3 regions of the Thalassotalea fonticola genome follow, and region 1 is predicted to be linked to each of the others. Evidence: predicted binding sites of a transcription regulator. Region 1 holds the regulator's gene; each other region holds the start of a gene.
What was found. Region 1 encodes sigma-54, which starts transcription at its own class of promoters, with help from an activator protein. Its sites were predicted from a motif close to GTTGGCACGNNNNTNGNNT; they were not measured.
Positions count from the first base shown of each region.

Region 1 (3,217 bases):
TTGATAATATTATGGCCATTTTACAAACCCGTAAAGACCTAGACGATATCGCCAGACAAGAAAAACTTGAGAGTTTGGTTGAAGAATTTAATATTGGCCACATCGTTGAGAATACTGGCCAGAGTTTATCTGGTGGTGAAAGGCGCCGTGTTGAAATAGCCAGGGCTCTGGCTGCTGATCCTAAATTTATTTTATTAGATGAGCCGTTTGCTGGGGTAGACCCTATCTCAGTTGGCGATATAAAAAAAATTATTTTACAGTTAAAAGATCGTGGTATTGGGGTATTGATCACCGACCACAACGTACGAGAAACTCTTGATGTATGTGAACACGCATACATAGTAAGTCATGGTGAATTAATCGCTGAAGGTAATGCAGAACAAGTTTTAAGTAATCAACATGTTCGAGATGTCTACCTAGGTGAAAAATTCAAGCTATAGTTATATTAATAGTGTATTGCTTAGAACAGCAAAGCCGTGTAACAAACCCTAATTAACTTACATAATATTGACGTTATGTAAATTTGGAATTTTTCAAAAAATGAGACCTAGTCTTCAGCTCCGTATGGGGCAACATTTAACCATGACTCCACAGTTGCAACAGGCAATTAAACTGTTGCAGCTTTCTACGTTAGATCTCCAACAAGAAATTCAAGAAGCTCTTGATAGTAACCCTTTATTAGAAGTCGATGAGTCTGGTAACCTAGAAGAGAATAATGCTAATTCAGATTCCCATTTAGATGCTAAACAAGCAACGGCAGATACCACTGACGGTAGTGAAGACGCACAACCTACTCACGATGAAATAAGCACTTCTGAAGCTTTAACACAAAATGAAATTCCAGAAGAGCTATCGGTAGACTCAACTTGGGAAGAAAGCTTTAGCGCCGGTACTTCAAACACTGGCCTGGGCGGCGTCAACAGTGATGACTATGTTTATCAGGGTGAAACAACAGAATCTATCCAAGATCATTTGACTTGGCAAATGGAATTAACCCCGTTTTCAGATACAGACAGGACCATTGCCATCGCAATAATTGATGCTATTGATGATAGTGGCTACCTTACAGTGAGCAGTGAGGATATTTTATCTAGTTTAGGAAATGAAGAAGTTGAATTAGACGAAATTGAAGCAGTACTAAAACGCATTCACATGTTTGATCCTATCGGCTCTGGAGCAAAATCGATAGCCGATTGTCTACTTATTCAACTTGCTCAGTTTAATCCTGAAACACCTTTCCTCGCGGAGGCTAAAGTAGTGATCAAGGAACACATCGATTTGCTAGGAAACCGTGATTTTAGGCAGATCATGCGCAAAGCAAAATTAAAAGAGCCGCAGTTAAAAGAAGTGATGAAGTTAATTCACTCATTAAACCCTAGACCCGGCGATGCAATAGTAAAGCAAGACGAACAATACGTAATTCCTGATGTCAGTGTGTTCAAAAAAAATGGTCGTTGGGTAGTAGAATTAAACCCGGATACAGCGCCTAAAATTGGTATTAATAATCAGTATGCGGCGATAGCAAAAACAACTAAATCTTCAGAAGATAGTCAATTTATTCGCTCACACTTACAAGAAGCCAAGTGGTTTATCAAATCACTTGAAAGTAGAAACGATACTTTACTGAAAGTATCTAATTGTATTGTTCAGCAACAACAAGGGTTCTTTGAGCACGGCGCTGAAGCTATGCGACCTATGGTGTTAAACGATATTGCTGAAGCAGTTGAAATGCATGAATCAACTATTTCTCGTGTAACCACGCAAAAGTATATGCATACTCCCAGAGGTATATTTGAATTAAAATACTTCTTTTCTAGTCACGTAAGTACCGAAAATGGTGGAGAATGTTCATCTACAGCAATACGCGCACTGATTAAAAAATTAATCGATGCTGAAATAGTTGCTAAACCATTGAGCGATAGCAAAATGGCTGAGCTACTCAGTGCTCAAGGCATTAATGTTGCACGACGAACGATTGCAAAATATAGAGAGTCGTTAGGAATACCACCTTCTAATCAAAGAAAAAGTTTACTTTAAACCAACAAAAAAGGACAAAGCTTATGCAAATTAATCTATCCGGTCATCATGTTGAAGTTACCGATTCTATGCGTTCATATGTTGATGGAAAACTGCAAAAATTAGAAAGGCATTTTGATCACATAAATAATGTATATGTGGTACTGAAAGTAGAGAAATTACAACAAATCGCTGAAGCAACGTTACATGTAAATGCCGGTGAAATATTCGCCTCAGCCAACCATGCAGATATGTATGCGGCAATTGACGGTCTGATCGATAAATTAGATAGGCAAGTGCTCAAACATAAGGCTAAATTAGCTCATCACTAACTATGAAATTAGACCAACTATTAAGCCCTGACTGCACTCTATGTGCAGTACAGGGGAAAAGTAAAAAAAACATTCTAGAACAAATTAGTGCAATTGCAGCTAATAAAATTAGCAGCGCAACAGCAAAAGAATTGTTGAACAGTTTAACTAAAAGAGAAAAATTGAGTAGTACCGGTATTGGCAATGGCATTGCTATTCCACACGGTAAAATCAATAATAGTGAAAGCCCTGTAGCGGTCTTACTGACAACAGATAAACCCGTTATATTTGATGCTATTGATGATAAACCGGTTGATATTTTTTTCGCATTGTTTGTACCAGAAGATCATTGCCAGCAACATTTAGAGACTTTAGCCAGTGTAGCCCGATTTTTTAGTGATAAAGACAATAGTAAAAAAGTGAGACGTTGTAATAGCTCAACTGAACTACATCAATTAGTAGTAAGCAATTAAGCGACTAAACCACATTTGCCCCATTAGAAATATATTAGGTAGAAAATGAAATTAATCATTGTAAGTGGTCGCTCAGGCTCAGGTAAAACCGTAGCTTTAAGAGTACTTGAAGATCTTGGTTATTATTGTGTTGATAATATTCCGGTAAACCTATTACCTGCACTAACCCATACCGTTATTAATGATTATGAAAACGTCGCGGTATCACTTGATGTACGTAACCTTCCTGAAAACCCTGAAGACGTTAAAGAGATCATTGATTATTTACCTAATTCGGTTGAATTAAGTATTTTGTATTTAGACGCCGATGATAGTGAACTCATCCGTCGCTATAGCGAAACAAGACGACTTCACCCGCTTATTCGCCAGAATATGGCTCTTGATCAAGCAATTGCACTAGAGAAGAAACTGCTTGAT
Region 1 covers NZ_CP136600.1:2,689,397-2,692,613, forward strand. The annotation lists gene lptB (LPS export ABC transporter ATP-binding protein) at 1-440, shown strand, start outside; gene RI844_RS10815 (RNA polymerase factor sigma-54) at 541-2,037, shown strand; gene hpf (ribosome hibernation promoting factor) at 2,061-2,348, shown strand; gene ptsN (PTS IIA-like nitrogen regulatory protein PtsN) at 2,351-2,800, shown strand; gene rapZ (RNase adapter RapZ) at 2,846-3,217, shown strand, end outside.

Region 2 (3,217 bases), 130 kb from region 1:
CGGCGCCTTTAATGAAGCGCAAGAGCTTACCAAACCATTGAGTATTTTTATGGTATCTAACCCCCAAGAGGTCATTGATTGTCTATATTTGAATGGATTTCTTCTGATCAAAGGCATTTCTTTTTATGATCAGCAGCGAACTTCCTATAATGAATATACCTTATTTCCTAATAACAGATGTTCTGGTGATATTGCTAAACCGTCAAAAATGTTCAATTAATATCCTATTGCCATATCGTCCTGCACATTTCGCTGGTACCGTGAAGAACACCTGCTGTTTGTAGTGGTATAACAATTGTAGTGCGTTAACGAAAATAGGATAAGACGAAGCAGAGGACGTAGAAAGTTCCATTCGTATGGTTCACGTGAAGATATTAGCGACAAAGTAACTGTCTAAAACATCAACAAACCAATACAGCTATAAAACATATGAAAATGAAAACATACAAAACGATAAAACGAGATAAGAACAACCTTGGCCTAAGTTGTTTGCTTGGGATAATATTCACTCTACAAAGCGGGCTATTATTAGCCGGCAATTTTATTGAGCCCGATGATAAGTATATTCAATATACTGGGCGGATGGATTTTGTTAACCCAAAGCAGCCGTTAATCAGTTGGCCAGGCACTTCAATCAAAGCCAAGTTCACTGGCAAGACACTAAAAATAAAATTGGATGATCAAGAAGGTAACAACTACTTTAATGTAATTATTGATGGCAATGATCAATTCCCGCATGTATTGCATGCCAAGCAAGGTAGCCACGTTTACCCTATCGCTTTTTATTTGCAAGACGGCGAACACATAGTAGAGCTCTATAAACGTACCGAAGGGCATGAAGGCTCGACCAAATTTCTCGGCTTAGAGCTAGCCGATAATGGCAAGTTACTCAACCCGCCCACTAGGCCAATAAGAAAGATAGCATTTTTCGGCGATTCCATCACCAGCGGCCAAGGAAATGAAGCCGCTGATAATAGTGGTGATCTGGATTTATCCGAAAAGAACAATTATCTGTCCTATAGTTCGATCACTGCTCGAAAGTTAAATGCCGAACACCATACAGTGTCTCTTAGTGGTATTGGTATTATGCTTAGTTGGTTTGATTTTACCATGCCAGAGTATTTTGATCAGGTTAATGGCGCAGGCAATAACAAAAGCCACTGGGACTTCTCTAGCTGGACACCAGATATAGTCGTTATTAATCTATTTCAGAATGATAGTTGGCTGGTTAAAGACCCTAAACGCATCTCTCCTATGCCAAACTCCGAGCAAATTATTCAAGCTTATGTAGATTTCGTTTATACAGTTAGTCAACGCTATCCAAATAAACCCATTATTTGTGCTCTAGGAAGTATGGATATTACTAAACAAGGCTCTAACTGGCCGGGCTATGTCAAAACGGCTGTAGCACGAATTAAACAAATGGATAGCAAAGCTAATATTGACACTGTCCTTTTTGAGCATACCGGCTATAAAAAGCATCCAAGAGTAAATCAGCACCAGCGCAATGCTGAAAAATTAACTGAATTTATTAAGGGTAAAATGGGGTGGTAGTTTTTTCGTTGTGATTGAACATTAAAAATTTAATCCAAATCTACTTTCAATTCCCACCCACTAACTGAATTTCACCAAAATATTTAATATCTTCAATGCACTTATCTAGTGATTTTCTGGCACCACCTTGGTGCACCTTTATGGTGCCTTTTTGTTGAGTGATATTTAATCCTTTGTTTTTTAAAGATAAATAAAGTTGGTACGCAACTTGTAACCCTATTGGTCAGCTTATAAATAGGGGGCGAAATGAAAATAATTAACGCAATAATAAAACCATTCAAACTAGATGACGTTAGAGAAGCAATCTCTGAAGTTGGCGTAGAAGGCTTAACCGTTTCAGAAGTTCGCGGTTTTGGTCGCCAAAAAGGTCACACTGAATTATACCGTGGTGCTGAGTACCAGGTAGACTTTTTACCAAAAGTAAAATTAGAAATCGCAGTTAAAGCCGATGACGTTGACCGTATCATTGAAGCTATCAGCAAGTCTGCCCACACCGGTAAAATTGGTGACGGTAAAATTTTTGTATACGACCTTGAGTCAGCAGTACGTATTCGTACTGGTGAACTTGATGTTGCAGCACTTTAATAGGGGATTGAACAATGGAAGAATTAGCAACATTAACAACAACAGTCTCTGAATTGAGATTTGCATTAGATACATTTTACTTTTTAATATCTGGCGCATTAGTAATGTGGATGGCAGCAGGCTTTGCCATGTTAGAAGCGGGTTTAGTTCGCTCTAAAAACACCACTGAAATTTTAACTAAGAACATCTGCTTGTATTCAATTGCTTGTGTAATGTTTTTATTAGTCGGTTATAACATCATGTATGTTGATAACCCTGAAGGCGGAATTTTACCAAGTATCGCTGGTTTAATTGGTACGCAAGCAGAAGGTGCTGACCATTCATTAGAATCAGACTTCTTCTTCCAGGTAGTATTCGTTGCAACAGCAATGTCTATTGTTTCTGGTGCGGTTGCTGAGCGTATGAAACTTTGGGCTTTCTTAATATTCACAGTAGTACTAACTGGCTTTATTTATCCAGTTGAAGGTTACTGGACTTGGGGTGGTGGTTTCTTGTCTGAAGCTGGTTTCTCTGACTTTGCCGGTTCTGGTATTGTACATATGGCTGGTGCCGCTGCTGCTTTAGCAGGTGTGTTATTACTTGGTGCTCGTAAAGGTAAGTACGGTAAAAATGGTGAAATTTATCCAATTCCTGGTTCAAACATGCCACTTGCTACATTAGGTACATTTATTTTATGGATGGGTTGGTTCGGCTTTAACGGTGGTTCTCAATTACTTCTATCTGATGCTGAGAATGCAACAGCAGTAGGTCAAATCTTCTTAAATACCAATGCCGCCGCAGCAGCAGGTGCAGTAGCAGCTTTATTATTAAATAAAGCTATCTGGGGTAAAGCAGATTTAACTATGATTTTGAACGGTGCATTAGCAGGTCTGGTAACAATTACTGCAGACCCTCTATCTCCATCTCCTATGTTTGCTAGTTTAATTGGTGCGTTAGGTGGTGTATTAGTAGTGTTCTCAATTACTTCTTTAGACAAGTTAAAAATCGATGATCCAGTAGGTGCTATCTCTGTTCACGGTGTGGTTGGTTTCTTTGCTCTTATGGTTGTGCCATTTAGCAACGGTGATGCAACATTTGG
Region 2 covers NZ_CP136600.1:2,560,743-2,563,959, reverse strand. The annotation lists gene RI844_RS10305 (DUF2913 family protein) at 1-220, shown strand, start outside; gene RI844_RS10300 (SGNH/GDSL hydrolase family protein) at 436-1,554, shown strand; gene RI844_RS10295 (P-II family nitrogen regulator) at 1,801-2,139, shown strand; gene RI844_RS10290 (ammonium transporter) at 2,154-3,217, shown strand, end outside.
Region 2: a site for sigma-54 is predicted at 1,750-1,768, ahead of RI844_RS10295 (P-II family nitrogen regulator). Genes of this name have one in related genera too.

Region 3 (3,217 bases), 530 kb from region 1:
GGTGATAATATGCAATTACTAACTGAGCAAATGGAACAGCTCAGTAAAGACGCAGATATACTGATTATAAATGGCGGTTTGGGGCCAACCGTTGATGATATGACCGCCCAAGCCTTGTCAGAAACAACTAAGCAATCACTAGCGATACACCCAACAGCATTAGAACAAGTAAAAGCATGGTGTGTAAAACGCAGTTATCGATTAACAGGGCCGAATTTGAAGCAAGCTTTACTACCTACAGGTTGTGATATCGTACATAACCCAATTGGCAGCGCGCCAGGTTTTTCTATTAATCATAACAGCTGTCAAATAATTTGTACTCCTGGTGTACCTGTTGAATTAAAAGCAATGCTGCGAGAAGAAATTTTACCTAATATTGCAGAGCAGTTACCCGAAGAGCTGCAAACCGTTACGCAAAAGCTTAAGGTGTTTGGTATTGGTGAATCCGGTTTACAAAAAATGGTTAATGATAGCTACCCTAATTGGCCAGAAGAAATCGAACTTGGGTTCCGTGCAACCATGCCACTTTTAGAGGTAAAGTTAACCAGCAGAAGTCATACCTCAACAACCCTTAGAGATGAGTGGTACAGTAAAATCAAGGGGCTATTAGGCCAACATATCGTCAGTGAAAACGGCGACTCTATCGCAGCGACAGTGGTTAAATTATTGAAGCAAAACGGTAAAACAATTACCACAGCAGAATCTTGCACCGGCGGAATGATCGCCGCTCAGCTGACTGGCGTAGCTGGTTGTTCAGATGTTTTTGAAGCTGGATTTGTGACTTATTCGAATCGAATGAAAGAAAAATTAGTTAATGTAAATGCACAAACCTTAGAACAATTTGGTGCAGTAAGTGAGCAAGTAGTAAAAGAAATGGTTAGCGGTGCTTTGGCCGTGAGTGCAGCTGACTATGCAGTTTCAGTGTCGGGTGTTGCCGGTCCTGATGGTGGCACAGAAGATAAACCTGTTGGCACAGTATGGCTTGCATGGGCTAATAAACAGCAAGTGTTCACTAAGAAGTTGTACTTACCCACACATCGAATTCATTTTCAAAATTTTATCGCCAACACTGGCTTAGATTTAATTCGTCGATTAATTTTAGGTTACCATGATGAACCACGTTATTTTGTCGAGCGCCAATTCAATTCAAAAACATAGTTAAACCAATCTGCATAAAGATATGGTCAACTCAGTCATTCTTTATGCAGAATGGTATTATGTATTGTTAACAATTAGTTAAATTGACTAAAAATAATTGATTAAATTAACATTTAACCTTTTAAACTTATCAGAAAAAGGCATAACACACTGAAAATTATATAAAATATATTATTGGCAAATATTTTGCTTTAATAGCTATTAAGTACAATAAAATTATGGAACAACTCATGAAAAAATCACTAATTGTAAATTTAACAGCAAGCCTATTACTGAGTACAACACTGTTAAGCACCGCAACAATTGCGCACGAAAAAGGCCATGGATCTGATTCAAAATCTGGCAGTTACTCGTTTAATAGCGACGAATGCTCTATAGATGTTAACTACGGTGTGGTGGTTGAAGGTGATAACATTCGCTTTATCAATAACGATGAAACCTATGTACAGATCAACAATAATCAGCAGCTGTTTGTTGAAGGTAAGTTAGTCGATTTGAGTGAGCGACAACAAGCGCTAGTTGCTGAATATTCTGAGCAAATAAATAGGCAAGTACCTGAAGTTGTAACTCTTGCTGAAGATGCAGTTGAAATTGCCTTTCAAGCTGTTAGTCATGTTGTTATTGGTTTAAGTGGTGACAACGAAAAAAGCAAAGCACGTGTTGATAGCATTTTTACCAAGATTAATAGCGAAGTTGAAAAACGCTTCAATGAAAAAGATGGTAGCTACTTTATCGCAGAGCAAGACTTTGATGAATTTGATGAATTTATGGAAGAAGAGCTAGAAGATGAAATTGAAGAGCTAATAACTGATTCTGTCGGTGATATTCTGATTGCCGTTGGCAGTGCAATGAACAGTGAAGAAGGAAATTTTGAAGAAAATATGGAAGCTTTTGGCGAACGTATGGAAAATATGGGCAAAGATATAGAAATGGCTGTTGAGGGTAAAGCTGAAGAACTGGGCAAGCAAGCCGAAAAGCTATGTCATAACCTAAAAAGTTTAGACCAACTCGAAACCGAATTATCCAATAGTATTAATGAGCTTAATGACTTTAATTTACTTACCGTAAGCGACTAAGTATATTTAATTTAAAAAGAGGCTGCTAATTAACTTTAGCAGCCTCTTTTTTTGTTCTATATCGTTGAACGCTTATAAGCTCGATATTCTGGTTTCCAGAAATTCGCTTCAATATTGGCTAATAATTGTTTCTCAGTAATTTCTAAAGCTAATCCTTGCTGCATAGCAAGCTTGCCTATCGCAAATGCTATGCTTCTACTAATACTGGCAATTTCAGTCAGCGGTGGTAACAATTCACCTTTACCAGTATTAGCCAGTGGAGATGCATTCGCTAGTGTTTCACTGGCTAGCATTAACATTTCGTCACTAATAAACTTAATATTTGCGGCTAAAACCCCTAAACCAATACCGGGAAAAATATAAGAATTATTACATTGAGCGATGTGAAATGTTTCGCCGTTATATTCAACAGGCGAAAATGGACTGCCGGTGGCGATAACTACATTACCTTCAGTCCAATTAATCACTTGTTCTGGCGTGGCTTCCACTTGCTTGGAAGGATTAGATAACGGAAAAATTATTGGTTTATCGGTACCCTCAGCCATCGCTTTGACCACTTGTTCAGTGAATAGTCCGGCTTGACCTGAAACACCAATAAGAATGTCTGGTTTAGCACATTGCATTACATCTAAAAGAGCAGCATATTCACCTGAGAATTGCCAATTTGAAATGACGTCAGTTTGCTGGACAAGTTTCTGCTGAAAATCTCGTAAATCAGCCATACCATCAGTTAATAAACCATATCTATCAACCATGAAAACTTGTTTGCGGGCTTGTTCGTCGGTTAACCCTTCTGAACACATTTGCGCGATAATTTGCTCAGCAATGCCACACCCAGCAGAGCCTGCACCAACAAAAGCTACCTTTTGCTGTGAAAGCGGCTTGCCTTTAATACGGCACGCCGCCAGTAAAGTACCCACAGTGACTGAGGCCGTACCTTGAATGTCATCATTAAAGCAACAAATTTCATTACGATAACGCTG
Region 3 covers NZ_CP136600.1:2,160,659-2,163,875, forward strand. The annotation lists gene RI844_RS08845 (CinA family nicotinamide mononucleotide deamidase-related protein) at 1-1,158, shown strand, start outside; gene RI844_RS08850 (DUF2884 family protein) at 1,389-2,234, shown strand; gene RI844_RS08855 (NAD-dependent malic enzyme) at 2,291-3,217, opposite strand, start outside.
Region 3: a site for sigma-54 is predicted at 1,332-1,350, ahead of RI844_RS08850 (DUF2884 family protein). Genes of this name have one in related genera too.